2 linked regions of the Flammeovirga yaeyamensis genome follow. The protein of the gene in region 1 interacts with the protein of each later gene in a pairwise test. Links are inferred from orthologs where the notes say so. Each region holds a gene or a part of one and is shown in the gene's direction. Other genes may lie near its edges.

Region 1 (8,411 bases):
AGAAGCGATTTCTTCAAAGATTTTTGATTTTTGATATTTTTCATCAATCTTCTGAACCATTATTTCTGCCTTATCAATTTGTTCCGACTTATCTGAAGTCACCTTGGCTATCTTGATCTGTAACTCATGTGCTTTCACATTAGAGTTATCTTGTTTTAAAGCATCAAATAAAAGATCACTTGATTTATCAAAATCATATATCTGATAATAACATACGGCAATCCAATATTTATACTCAGGAGTAAGTTTAGCCACTAACTTTTTATAGGACCCATAATTCGCCTTATCAATTATAGAATTTAATAGAGTATATTCTTCTAGATTGTAATAAGCATAGCCTAATTCGTAATAAAATCTTGCTGAATTTTTACTATCCTGAGGAACATAAGACAATGCTTTTTTAATATCTCTAACCGCATGTTCATATTCTTGTTCCATGTTATACAGTTTACCAGAATAATAAAGAGCAATGTAATTACTATCTGATATCGCTACAACATCATTAATATGCGGTCGAATCTTATTGTATTGTTTTTCTTTGAAAAGAATCATGATAATTTGATTCTTTGCATTTATTCTCTGACTCTTATTACTATTTGATAAATACTTAAACGATTGATCAAAGTAATAAACCGCCTGTTCATAATAATCTTTACGCATGTAAAGACGTGCCAATTGATAATTCATAAAACCGTTTTCAGGAAACTGTTTTAATCCTTGTTCAAAAGTATCAATTGCATTATTGAACTGCTTCATTGTCACCTGACACTTCGCCTTCATCAAGTAATATTTCTCTTGGGTAGAATCATAGCGTATAGCTAATGCGTACTCATCAATTGCTTCTAAGTACTTGTTTGCTTTTCTATTATTTTCTGCCAAAACGAAATATGCAGCTGCACGATCAGCTTGTGCGTACACCTGACTAAAAACTTGAAGAGCAAGAATCGGCAACAATAATTTTAGTAGTGACCTCATCTTATTTTTACAACGTAGTTCTGAGTTTCTTTTAAACTTAAAACAATGAATTACCCACTTGATATTCAAATAAATACCCTTTTTGAATTAAGAATAGAAGTTTGTATTTCAAAGTTTTAAAAAAAATCACCTAGCAACGTGTTAAAACAGAACTAAGTGATTTTTAACTTGTTAAAACAAACAAGTTCAAATTTTATTCCAAATCTATTACTCGTTATAAAATTTCTCATCCGAGTAGTCCCTTTGCAACCAATTTACCATATCGGTTTCATAGTCGTTAGGATCATACTCTGTAGAAGCTATTGTAACGGTAACAGCATTTTTATTAAAATATAAGGTTCTCCAAGTATTAGGGGGCAAATACAGACCCTGACAAGGATTATCAAGGATAAATACCTTTCTTTTCATGTCATCAAGAACAACCTCTACCTCCACTGTACCCGTAACTGCTACAATTACTTCTTCTGTTTCTTTATGAGCATGATTACCTCTAACAGTATCTTTTGTTCCGCCGTTCGTCCAAAATACTCTTTTTATAGGAAAAGGTATTTGTTTATTTTCAGATACAGGGGTTAAAAAACCCATTGTATGAGAACCGTGTTCCTCAATTTCTATAATGCGAGGCTTTTTATTTACCCATCTTTTCTTATTCAATGTCATGTTGTTTTCCTCTCTTATTCTATACACACCAATCTATTTTTGACATGAAATTAGATTAAACCTATTTTCTTTTTGATATCAGATGGAATAGCATCCTTATGAACCATAATTGAAACGGTCTTAAGTTTTACATATCCTTCTGACATATATAAATAACCTCCGAAATCATTTGATTCAGCACCCCATGAATTTTTAGTAACATAATAAAGTGCTCCGTCTTTATCTTTCACAATGCCAACGATATGCATCAAGTGATCGTCTGTGGTTGAATAATTATCAAAAGTTGTTTGTCGTAACGAAGACGTTACTTCAATTTCCTTACCATCTTTCTCTTCAATAGTTGCTTTTCCATTTTTATGAGAAAATGATTTTTCAGAAACATCTCCATCCCATGTTAATGAATAGCCTTTATTTAAAGCATTATTCATTACCTCTTGCAAATCAGATAAAGGAAGATTGTAATAGATACCATCAGACCAATTATCTGGAATTTCTAGTACACATGGAGCATATGTTTTATATGCATCGTAAGAAGTTAACTCGACATAATCATCAGGATTAAAGTCCAAGTTAGAAGCAAATTTTTGAGGTGTGTAAGATTTGCCCTCAAATTCAAATTCGACTGGAGTTCCGCCCATATATGCGTCCAAAATTGCATTAAAAGCATCGTCCCAGTTATCTGAAATTGTTCTTGATGTTGACAGCGTTTTCAAAACACTCTCCATCACACCGAATAATTCTTGATGATCATAAGGTCCTTTACTACCATTTTTCCCATCATACACAGCATTAGGAACAAAACCTTTCTCACGAATAATGTTCATTACATCGTGAGCAAGTCCACCTTCTCCAAACTGGGCTTTACCGTGTTTTCTTATATATTTTTTTGCTTTTAAAGGATATGTATTTCTTACAAAATACATTTCAGAAAGGTCAAACTCTCCTTTTCCTTTACGCATTAATTCAGATTCAATAAAAGAGGTTGTTGAAAAACTCCAACATGTACCTGTTCTACCCTGACTCTTTACAGGAGTTGTTTTTACCTGATTAACCACTTTAAGTTGAGTACCATCTACGATAGTTTCTTGTCCGAATACTGTTAGTGTAGAAGCTCCGGCAAGCAGTACAGAAGCTAGTATTTTTTTGATGGATAACATCTATATATAATTATATTTTAACGAGGATTAATTATATGTCATAATCGAATGCCTAAATGTACAAAAACGAAATGTTAATATCTAATTATATATTAAATTATGTTAAGGCACTGGATCGTATCCACTACCACCCCAAGGATGACAACTTTTTATTCTTTTGAAAGCTAATTTTCCGCCTTTTATCGGACCGTATTTCTTTAAAGCTTGCACAGTGTACTCAGAACAAGTAGGTGAGTATCTACAAGAAGATGGTGTATAAGGCGAAATAAGCACTTGATAACCTCTAACGAGCAGCACCATTATTTTTGAAATAAACTTTCCCATATTCGCATATTCGGGTATATAATGTTTGAAAAATCGTTTTTTCACATATATAGCGTTAAAACAATGACAATTTACCAATAAAAAAGATGATCTTTATTTATTATAATCATCAAATTGTATAAATTGCATCCAAATAAGTAATATTAATATTTACTAACAAATAACCAACACAACCATGAGTGTATTGGTCAATAAAGACTCAAAAGTAATTGTTCAAGGATTCACTGGATCTGAGGGCAGTTTTCACGCCGAGCAAATGATTGCTTACGGCACAAATGTAGTTGGAGGTGTAACTCCAGGTAAAGGTGGTCAATCTCATCTTGACAGACCAGTTTTTAACACAGTTGCTGACGCCGTAGAGCAAGCAGGAGCGAACGTATCTATTATTTTTGTTCCTCCAGCATTTGCTGCAGATGCTATTATGGAAGCTGCAGACGCAGGTATCAAAGTAATTATTGCAATTACTGAAGGTATTCCAGTAGCTGACATGGTTAAGGCAAAAGATTACATTAAAGGCAAAGACGTTACTCTTATCGGACCAAACTGTCCAGGTGTTATTACTCCAGGAGAGGCAAAGGTAGGTATTATGCCAGGTTTCATTTTCAAACCAGGTAAAGTAGGTATCGTTTCTAAGTCGGGTACTCTTACGTACGAAGCTGCAGATCAAATTGTAAAAGCAGGTTACGGAGTATCTACTGCAATTGGTATTGGTGGTGACCCAATTATTGGTACATCAACTAAAGAAGCAGTAAAATTATTAATGGCAGATCCAGATACTGAAGCTATCGTAATGATTGGTGAAATTGGAGGTAACTACGAAGCTGAAGCTTCAAAGTGGATCCAAGAACAAGGTAACCCTAAACCAGTTGTTGGTTTTATTGCTGGCCAAACTGCACCGAAAGGTAGAAGAATGGGTCACGCAGGTGCCATTGTTGGTGGTGAAGATGATACTGCAGAAGCTAAAATGCGTATTATGGAAGAGTGTGGAATCGCTGTTTCAAAATCACCGGCTGATATCGGAGAGACTTTAGCTAAATTATTAGTTAATGCATAATTGGAATTTATTCCAAGCCATAAAAAAAGACCTTGATTCAATTCAAGGTCTTTTTTTATAATAATGTTTTTTTTAGGATTGCTTAAGTACGATTTCAACTCTTCTATTTTCTAAGTGTCTTTCTCCAGAGCATCGTATACCATCAATACAATCGTTTACTATCTCTTCTTCCCCTACTCCTTCTGCTGTAATTCTAGTTGATGATATATTCTTCGATACCAAAATCTCTTTTAAATAGTCTGCTCGGCTTTGAGTAATTTCTTTATTGTAATCATTGGCTCCTCTAGCGTCTGAGTGAACTCTTATAATCACATTTATTTTATGATTTTTTGATAACAACTCATATAAAAAATCAATATGCTGCTCCCCGTCTTCTAAGATTGCTGAATTGTTCACTTCAAAATGTAAATCTGATAATGTATAAGGAATATCACATTTCACCTCTTTTATATTAAAGGATACCTCTATAATATTACTTTCTAAATCACCTTCGGTAGATATTGTATGTTCTTCTTGATCAAAATATAAATCCTTAGTACCGTAAATTTTATAATTTGCTTCGCCTTCCAATGTTAATACAAACTGACCATTCTGATCGGTATATATTGTTGTCTTGGCACCACTTTTGATATTTTTTATGCATACTTTTACACCTTCAATAGTATTTCCTTTTTCACTATCCAAGTAAATACCTTTGAGAGTATATTCCTTTTTTGAATTGGCGATAACATTTTGGGTTAGTATCACCAACAGCAGGAGAAAGCATAACTTTGTTAAGATTTGAGTATATCGCATAATGCACCTATCAATAAAGAGAGATAATTACTTATTAGAGTAAGTTTCAAATATACAAACTTAAAACGAATGTTAACGGAATTATGTTGTGTAAAACATTGATTTTTCTTACCTAGAAAGAAAAAAAATTATTATCGGTCAAGTTAAGATCAATCAAGCAACAACAGAAACAAACCCTTTATCTCAAAAAAATTAAATGACTAAAAATAGCATCTTACAATATTTTTTATTCTTTTTCGTAATTAGTCTTACGTCATTCACTGTTTCCGCGAAGGAAAATATTGTATTAATTGGTACTGTTTGCAATTTAAAAAACAAACCAATTAAAGATGTTAAGGTCCTTGCATTCAAGATAATTAATCTTTCCTCATCATCCAAAAAAGTACTTGTTTCATCTATTCAGACAACTACTGACAACGAAGGAAAGTTTTCCCTTGAATTGAGTAATAACGAAAATTTTGAAATATACTTTTCTAAGGAAAAAATGAAGAGTGTTCAAGGATCTATTCAGATTTTATCTTCTAAAATGAAAGGCGGTCAGAAAATAAGTATCCGCCATACAATGGATAAAAATGAAGAGTTTGCTAAGATTAAAATCAATAGCTCCAATTACAGTGATATAGAAAATAATTATCAAATAGAATCAAAAAGCGAGGACGTTTCTTTTATTCTTAAACACAAGGGCAGTGAATTCATTATTCCGATTCACAATTATGACACATATAGTCTATCAGTAACCAATCCTAATTATTTACACTCATATGATACAGTGGTTGAAATAAATGATCGAAAAACATATGAATTAGATTTAAACTTTAAAGAAGAAAAAGTCCATAAATTCGACATATACCCTTTTGAAGTAAACACAGATATTATCTCCTCTTCTGCTATAGAAGAACTCAACTCCGTTATTTCTACTTTAAAGAAAAGACCTCAGTTATCAGTAGAAATAAGTTGTCATACAGACTCTCGTGGTGATGATGATTTTAATTTATCATTATCAAAAAAACAGGCAAAATCCATACTTTTATATTTTATTTCTCAAGGAATTTCAAGAAAAAGAGTTGTTACAGACGGTTTTGGTGAAAACTTATTGATCAATGAGTGTAAGAATAATGTAAAATGTTCTAACTTAAAACATCTTGAAAATAGAAGAGTAGAGTATAGGTTTAAAAAAATGGATTGATCATTCAAACTACATGTATCAATTCAAGTTGTAGAGAATAAACATGACCGTAAAGACTAAACAAAAATATACTTTTGGATATTCATCATCTGATGTTCATTCCACACATTTTTGGCTAAACGAATTAAGTTCTGATAGTTTATTTTTAGGTGGAGGACTTTTAGAGAGTGCAGATGAACAAACAAAAACAACCTTAAATAAATCTTTTAAAGAAAATAAAAAACCTCAACTTGCATTACATGAAGCAAGTAAAGTTGTAAAAAATTTTGGGTGTAACGACTATGTTCTTGTCTATCTTAAAGATAGACGTTTGTGGCATACTCGCAATGGTAATATTCGTTTATTTGTCTATCGCGATGGTCGTTTTCTATCTCCTCCGCATACTAAAAACCCAGCAGTCGCTACTCCTTTTTTATTAAATGAAGACGATCAGTTAGTGGTCTGTAATGCTTCTTTATTATTTGAGACGGCTCCAAAATCATTAAAAGATATATTCTCTTCTTCCCTACCTCAAGAATCTGCAGAAGGGTTAATTCAACAAACTAAAGAAGACTTGTCTTTTGTAGGTATTCTTCCTTGTGAGTTTTTGAGAGACAATGCTCCATCAAGAAATAGAGAAAAAGCACTTCAGGAGGTATTTCCATTCGAAAAAGAGGTAGATGAAGCCCTTAGAAACCCTAATCAGAAGAAAAATCAGATCTATAATTTTGTAGGTTTCGTTTTATTTACTCTGTTGATCATCTTTATGTATCAGCAGAATAAATCTAATTGGGAAAGTCAAATACAGGAAAAAGATGATGAAATTGCAAACATCAAAAAGGAAAATACTAAATCTGAAAAGACCATAGAAGCTTTCCAACGTTATCAAACACAACATATTCAATCAATAGCTAATCGTGATTTTGATGTTTTCGACAACGAACGCTATCGAATGTACGCTTTGTTTAGAGATGCTAGGAAAAAATTCAAACGAGAAGAAATCGCTGAAAAGTTTAATATCTATAATCCCTTAGCTATTGAAGCAAAAGTAGTAATGGACGAAAATTGGTTTATAGTTCCTGTTAAGGGGACTCACCTAGTTCAAAAAGGAGAAACCTTGAAAAAAATTGCTCAAATGTATTATGATAACGAGCAAGAAGGTATTAAGTTGATTCAAGAATTTAACCCACAAGTAGTTGAAGGTCATTCTGTTTTTTTACCATTTGAAAATGAGCTTTAAACATCACTTATCCCTTAAAACCTAATTGATTAACAATAAGCATTAACTTAAAGAATGATAAATGAAGTTCTATCTAGAAGAACTATCAAAAATTTATACTCCTAATTTATTTTAAATACTACAATCCTCTTAAATTTGTGAATCAATTGGATAGTAATAATACTGTGCATGAAAAATTATTTTTCAATCCACTCAGGTTATTAAACAATATCACTTTTTTTAAATTAATAATGGAGAGAGTCAGCTTGTATATAAAGGAAGAAACTACTTTACTTTTTTTACAGCATCATTCCATTAAAGATCAAACAACAAATCAATGATTCACGCTTTCATTGGCAATTTTGGGCATTTCATGATTATTGTAGCATTTGTTACTGCAATACTATCTGCAATAGCCTATAGATTTACCGCAACAGAAAATAACATCGAGGAAAAACAACGATGGAAAAAATTAGCAAGAGCTACATTTATAATCCATGGTATAGCTGTTTTTTCAACGGTATGTACTCTCTTCTTTATGATATTCAATCATTATTATGAATACCATTATGTATGGAGTCACTCTTCTAATAATTTACCAGCTTATTACATCGTTTCTAGTTTCTGGGAAGGCCAAGAAGGTAGCTTTTTAGTTTGGACGTTTTGGCATGTTCTAATCGCCTTGTTCATTATCAAAAAATCTGGAGAGTGGGAGTACAATGTCATGTTTGTTGTGGCTGCAGTTCAGGCTTTCCTTATGTCGATGATATTAGGTGTGACAGTGTTTGGAGCTAAAATTGGTTCATCACCATTTATTCTTCTAAGAGACGCAATCGAGGCACCTGTATTTGCTACAAATCCTAATTTTATCCCTGAAGACGGTACTGGTCTAAATCCTTTACTTCAGAATATTTGGATGGTCATTCACCCACCTACTCTATTTATGGGATTTGCTTTAACATTGATTCCTTTTGCATTTGTAATTGCCGCTTTATTCCAAAAAGATTACCAAGGATGGGTAAAACCAAGTATGGGATGGGTAGTTACGGCTATCTCCGTGTT
Region 2 (6,660 bases), 1.6 Mb from region 1 along the record:
TTTTTGTAAACTCTGTGACCAAAGCCCATTAAACGGAATGGATCATTAGGATCTTTTGCTTTGTCGATAAATTTATCAACATCACCACCGCTAGCGTGAATGTCTTCTAACATTTCGATTACTGCTTGGTTAGCACCACCGTGAAGTGGTCCCCAAAGTGCGTTAATACCTGCTGCGATAGCTACATATAAAGAAGCTTGAGAAGAACCAACTACTCTTACAGTTGCAGCTGAACAGTTTTGCTCGTGGTCTGCATGAAGAATTAATAGTTTATCCAAAGCGTCTACTAAGATAGGGTCAATCTCATAATCTTCAACAGGAAGACCAAACATCATTTTCATGAAGTTTTCGATATAACCTAATTTATTTTCTGGATACATTAGAGGGTGACCAATACTCTTCTTGTACACCCATGATGCTAGTGTAGGTAATTTTGCAATCAAACGGTGGATTGTTAAATCAACCATTTTAGGATCTCTGTTTGGATCCAACGATTCCGGGTGGAATGCAGTCAATGAAGTAACCAAAGAAGATAAAACACCCATTGGATGTGCATCTGCTGGGAAACCATCAAAGATCTTTCTTACATTCTCATGAACTAATGTGTGACGAGAAATGTCGTGTTTAAACTGCTCAAATTCTTGGGCTGTTGGTAATTCGCCATTGATAAGTAAGTAAGCTACTTCTGAGAAAGTAGAATGCTCACATAAATCTTCAATCGAATAGCCTCTGTATCTTAAGATACCTTTTTCTCCGTCTAAGAAAGTGACATCACTTGTAGTCGAACCAGTGTTCTTAAATCCTACGTCTAAAGTGATCAATCCACTTGTCGCTCTTAGTTTACTAATATCTACTCCTAGCTCATCCTCTGAGCCCTTAACTACTGGTAAATCGTAAGTATTACCCTGGTAAGTTAATTGCGCTGTGTTTTCACTCATGTTTTTTTCTGACTTTGTTTGAGGTTTGTTGTGGTCAAGTTCTACTTCTTGCATTTTGGTGTTAATTAATTTGTTCGCACGTGTAAAATAATCGCCTCATGGGTCGCTCCATTGATTTGAGTGCCTAAATATATCTTAATAATAGTTTTTAAACAAAAAAATGGGGTGTTTTTGACATTGTTAGATTAAGAAATGATTAATTATCAAGGAAAAATAATTTTGTTGATAGAAATGACATTTGTCATAATCATACTTGATAAAAATTAGCATTTCTAAATTTTTGTTATTGATTTTACTTTTTTATTACTTTTTTTTTTGAACTTTAATAATGTTTGTGATAAGTTGTTTCGCGCGGGAGGAAAACCTCTTTATTTCGCAAATGAAAAATAGAAGACTAATAGTGTAATATAAATATATATGTCAAGAAACCTTTTAATTGTCGAGTCACCTGCAAAGGCAAAGACAATAGAAAAATACTTAGGCGAAGGATATACAGTAAGATCAAGCTACGGACACGTTCGAGATTTAAAGAAAGGTAACGATGCCATTGATGTTGAAAAAGACTTTTTGCCCATTTATGAAGTACAGTCTGATAAAAAAGATGTAATTCGTGAGCTTAAAAAATTAACTAAGGAAGCAGAAACTGTATGGTTAGCGACCGATGATGACCGCGAGGGGGAGGCTATTTCTTGGCATTTACAAGAGGCACTCAATTTAAAAAATAAAGACACTAAAAGAATTGTCTTTAGGGAAATTACTAAAACTGCGATTCAATCTGCGATACAAAAGCCTCGTACTATTGATATTGATTTAGTTAATGCTCAACAAGCTAGAAGAATTCTTGACCGTTTAGTAGGTTTTGAATTATCTCCAGTACTTTGGAAAAAAATTCAAAGAGGCCTTTCAGCAGGTAGAGTTCAAAGTGTAGCCGCTCGTCTCGTTGTTGAAAGAGAAAGAGAAATAGAAGGCTTTAAACCAAAAGACTATTATAGAGTAGTTGCTAATTTTGATTTAGGTAATAATAAATCATTAGAAGCTGAGCTGAATACAAAGTTTAATACTAAGGAAGAAGCAGAGAAATTTTTAAATGATTGCTTGGGTGATGATTTCAAAATTTCTGATATCAAAACACGTCCAGGTAAAAAATCTCCGGCACCTCCATTTACTACTTCCACTTTACAACAGGAAGCGAGTAGAAAACTAGGTTACTCAGTGGCTTCTACTATGTCTATTGCTCAACGATTATATGAAGCTGGACATATTACTTATATGCGTACCGATTCATTAAATCTATCTCAAGAAGCTATTCAATCAGCTACAGAAGAGATTGCAAATGTTTATGGTGATGCATATGTTCAAGAAAGACATTTCAAAACTTCTAATAAAGGAGCACAAGAAGCTCACGAAGCCATTAGACCTACTAATTTTAAAAACCACAAATTAAAATTAGAAGATAATAGAGAGGCTAGATTATATGATTTGATCTGGAAACGTGCAGTTGCTTCTCAAATGTCTGATGCTCAATTAGAAAGGACTACTGCAGAAATTACTACTCCAAAAAGAACTGAGAAGTTTACCGCTAAAGGGGAAGTAATTAAGTTTGAAGGTTTCTTAAAGGCATATATCGAATCGAATGACGATGATGATATTGAAGAGGATGAAACTACAAAAGGTATGTTACCTCCTTTGAATGTTGGTCAAGATTTGCCTATCAATGTAATTAATGCTACTCAAAGATTTACTAGACCAGCTGCTAGATATACTGAAGCAAGCTTAGTAAAAACTTTGGAAGAAAAAGGGATTGGTCGTCCATCAACTTATGCTCCTACAATTTCAACTATTCAAAAAAGAGAATATGTGATTAAGGAAGCTAGAGATGGAAAAGAAAGAGCTTATAATCAATTAACTCTTTCAGCTGGCGAAATCGTAAGCAAGGACCTTAACGAAACTTATGGTGCTGAAAAAGGAAAGTTATTCCCTACAAATATGGGAATGGTGGTAAATGATTTCCTTGTAAAGCATTTCCCTAAAGTTGTGGATTATTCTTTTACAGCAAATGTAGAGGAACAATTTGATGAAATTGCTCATGGAAATATGGAGTGGCAAAATATGCTGAAAAACTTCTATACTCCATTCCATGAAAATGTAGTTGATACAGAGGAAAATGCTGATAGAGCAGAGGCACATGCTGAAAGAGAATTAGGTATTGATCCTCAATCAGGAAAAAGAGTCATTACTCGTTTGGGTAGATTTGGTCCTATTGTTCAAATTGGTGAGCAAGACGATGAGGAAAAGAAGTTTGCATCATTAAGAAAAGGTCAATACTTAGAGTCTATTACTCTAGAAGATGCCCTTGAGCTATTTAAATTACCTAGAACTCTTGGTAAATTTGAAGATAAAGTAGTAGTTGCAGCCATTGGTCGTTTTGGACCTTATATTCGACACGATGGTAAATTTGTTTCTTTAGGTAAAGAATATGCTCCAGAAACAGTTGAATTAGATACTGCAATTGAGCTGATTTTAGCTAAAAGAGAAGCAGATGCTAAGAAGCTGATCAAAACATTTGAAGAAGAAGAAAACCTTCAATTATTAAATGGTCGTTGGGGTGCTTATATTTCTTACAATAAGGCAAATATTAAAATCCCTAAAGAGTTAAAGGAAAAGGCTGCTGAATTAACTTATGAAGAAGTTAAGAAAATCATAGAAGAGGCACCTACTCCTAAAACTAGAGGTAAAGCTGCTGCTAAGAAAGAGACAGCAGCAAAGAAAACCACCGCCACAAAAAAGAAAGCTCCCGCTAAAAAGAAGACAGCGGCGAAGAAAAAATAATCGACAAACACGCTTAATTTTCATTAAGCGTGTTTTTTTTATTTCAAAAAAACTTAAAATTCTTTTTGCCTAAATAAATATTAATGCCTTAATAATTGAAATTTAACCGATTATTAGGTTAAAAGGGTAATTATTATTTTGAATATTCGCATAAGCAAATTTGACTTTTGTTTTATTTTATTTAGAATTGTATTACCAAACTGTAATGATGAAGGTCATTGCGTTTAAAATATAGCAATACACTAAACAAACTTGTGCACCCAAAAGGGGAAAATGTCATGAATATTCACGAATACCAAGCAAAAAGTATTCTTCAAGAATACGGTGTTAAAGTTCCAGTAGGATACGTAGCTGAAACTGCAGATGAAGCTGTAGAAGCTGCTAAAAAACTTAACGAAGAAACAGGTACTAACTTTTGGGTGGTAAAAGCTCAAATCCACGCAGGTGGTCGCGGTAAAGGTGGCGGAGTTAAGGTTGCCAAAAGCTTAGAAGAAGTTAAAACACTTTCTGAGCAAATTATCGGAATGCAATTAGTTACTCCTCAAACTGGACCTGAAGGCAAGAAGGTAAATAAAGTGATGATTCAACAAGATGTATACTATCCTGGTGAGTCTGAAATCAAAGAATATTACATTTCTGTTCTTTTAAACAGAGCTACTGGTAAAAACATGATCATGTACTCTCCAGAAGGAGGTATGGACATCGAAGAAGTAGCTGAAAAAACTCCTGAGAAAATCTTCCATGAAGAAGTTGATCCAGGTTTAGGTATCCAAGGTTTCCAAGCAAGAAGAATTGCTTTCAACCTAGGTACTTCAGGTAAATCATTCAAAGAGATGGTAAAATTCGTTACAGCATTGTACAATGCTTACGTAGGTACTGACTCTGAAATGTTTGAAATCAACCCTGTATTTAAAACTTCTGATGACCAAGTAATGGCAGTTGATGCAAAAGTAGGTATCGACGATAACGCTTTATACCGTCATAAAGATATCGCTTCAATGCGTGATATCTCAGAAGAAGATCCTACTGAAGTAGAAGCAGGTGAATCTGGTCTTAACTATGTAAAACTTGACGGTAACGTTGGTTGTATGGTAAACGGAGCAGGTCTTGCAATGGCTACTATGGATATGATTAAGCTTTCTGGTGGCGATCCAGCAAACTTCCTTGATGTTGGGGGTGGAGCTAACGCTAAAACAGTAGAAGCAGGATTTAGAATCATTCTTAAAGATCCTAACGTTAAAGCTATCCTTATCAATGTATTCGGTGGTATCGTAAGATGTGATCGTGTAGCAAATGGAGTTGTTGAAGCTTACAAAAACATTGGTGACATTCAAGTACCAATTATTGTTCGTCTTCAAGGAACAAATGCTGAAGAGGGAGCTAAGATTATCGACGAATCAGGTCTTAAAGTAGTATCAGCGATTACTTTATCTGAGGCGGCTGAAAAAGTAAAAAATGCTTTAGCATAAATAATATTATAAGACAATAGTCTTTGAAGCAGTTGAAAGCGTATGTTTTCAACTGCTTTTTTTATCTTTGAATTATGGAATTCTTATTAAAACCACTTTCAAAAATTTATGATGCAATTACGCATCAAAGAAATAAGTCATACGATTCAAAGCCATTTAAAACCTTTAAGTTCGATATCCCGATGATCAATGTTGGGAATTTATCTGTTGGAGGTACTGGCAAAACACCTTTTGTTGAATTTTTAATACAAAAATATCAGGAAGAATATAATGTAGGTGTTCTTAGCAGAGGTTATGGTAGAAAAACTAAAGGACCAATTAAAGCAGACCAAGAAGCGACATCAAAATCTATTGGAGATGAACCGATGCAATATCATTCTAAATATGATAAAGTAGAAGTAGTTGTAGCTGAAGAAAGAGTTTTTGGAGTTCCACTTTTTGAAAATACAGATTTAGTTCTTTTGGATGATGCTTTTCAGCATAGAGGAATTCACCGAGATGTAAACATCATGCTCTCTGATTATAATGCTCCATTTTTTGATGATCATGTTTTACCATACGGGCGCCTAAGAGAAAGAAGAGAAGGAGCTAACAGAGCGGATATTATTATTTTCACGAAATGTCCTGAAACTCTAGATGTTGAAACAAAAAAGAATTATACAGAAAAAGCTAAAAATTATAGTAATGCAGAAGTATTTTTTACATCCATAAAATATGATAAAGCGTATTTTTTAAAAGACAATACTGAAGTTAAAATACCTTCGAAAATTAATCTGCTCACTTCTATTGCAAATCCAAAGCCACTAATAGAACATCTTGAAAAGATAAATATCAGTGTAGATCATCATTTCAAATTTAGAGATCATTATTCTTTTACCGAGAAAACGATTGCTAGGGTAGAATCAGAAAGTAAAATAAATAATATATTAATTACTGAAAAGGATGCCGCAAAACTGAAATCCTTAACCAAAGAATCAAATTTTAATTATTTTGTTCTTCCTATCACTCCTCATGTTCTATTTGATGATGAGGATAGTATGATGAATAAAATTAACTCTATATTGAAAAAGGCAAATGATTAACCACTATAAGGTTGCCATTTGTTTTCATTCCAATTCAAAACCTCTAGTGGTTTAAACTTCTTTTTGTAATCGTAAAAAGAGGGGATATCATAGGAGTAGCCATGATAGTAATAGATAAAATCATTAGCCAAACCAAATTGTATTTCTAAGAGCATAGTTAGTAGTCCCAAGCTATATTTAGAATAGTTTGGGTCGTACATACCATATATTGATGACAATGATTGTTCTCCCATCCCTATATAGCTAATAGCAATAGTTTTTGTGTTATCAAAAACTCTTAACTCGTATATTTTTGTCGGTGTATTTTGAGTATTTGTTTTTGATAAGAAGTCATAAATTGAA

What was found.
Region 2: the proteins of sucD (region 1) and sucC interact in binary tests that used the Escherichia coli proteins (3 or more experiments, as listed by UniProt). The link is inferred for Flammeovirga yaeyamensis from one-to-one orthologs.

Annotation. Positions count from the first base shown.
Region 1 is NZ_CP076132.1:1,077,214-1,085,624, reverse strand. What follows is about bases 2,385-5,230. They hold sucD (succinate--CoA ligase subunit alpha), read left to right. Parts: upstream 2,385-3,291; coding sequence 3,292-4,170; downstream 4,171-5,230. Other genes in these bases: KMW28_RS04175 (OmpA family protein), read right to left, coding at 4,243-4,917; yidD (membrane protein insertion efficiency factor YidD), read right to left, coding at 2,895-3,116; KMW28_RS04190 (C1 family peptidase), read right to left, coding at 2,385-2,792. Also shown: KMW28_RS04200 (tetratricopeptide repeat protein), read right to left, coding at 1-975; KMW28_RS04195 (sugar 3,4-ketoisomerase), read right to left, coding at 1,183-1,662; more of KMW28_RS04190, read right to left, coding at 1,686-2,384; KMW28_RS04170 (OmpA family protein), read left to right, coding at 5,450-6,151; KMW28_RS04165 (LysM peptidoglycan-binding domain-containing protein), read left to right, coding at 6,195-7,370; cytochrome c biogenesis protein CcsA, read left to right, coding at 7,687-8,411. UniProt on the Escherichia coli protein: Succinyl-CoA synthetase functions in the citric acid cycle (TCA), coupling the hydrolysis of succinyl-CoA to the synthesis of either ATP or GTP and thus represents the only step of substrate-level phosphorylation in the TCA.
Region 2 is NZ_CP076132.1:2,668,109-2,674,768, forward strand. The notes cover bases 3,213-6,140. They hold sucC (ADP-forming succinate--CoA ligase subunit beta), read left to right. Parts: upstream 3,213-4,045; coding sequence 4,046-5,236; downstream 5,237-6,140. Other genes in these bases: topA (type I DNA topoisomerase), read left to right, coding at 3,213-3,767; lpxK (tetraacyldisaccharide 4'-kinase), read left to right, coding at 5,311-6,140. Outside these bases: KMW28_RS10450 (citrate synthase), read right to left, coding at 1-938; more of topA, read left to right, coding at 1,356-3,212; more of lpxK, read left to right, coding at 6,141-6,318; KMW28_RS10470 (arginine-tRNA-protein transferase), read right to left, coding at 6,315-6,660. UniProt on the Escherichia coli protein: Succinyl-CoA synthetase functions in the citric acid cycle (TCA), coupling the hydrolysis of succinyl-CoA to the synthesis of either ATP or GTP and thus represents the only step of substrate-level phosphorylation in the TCA.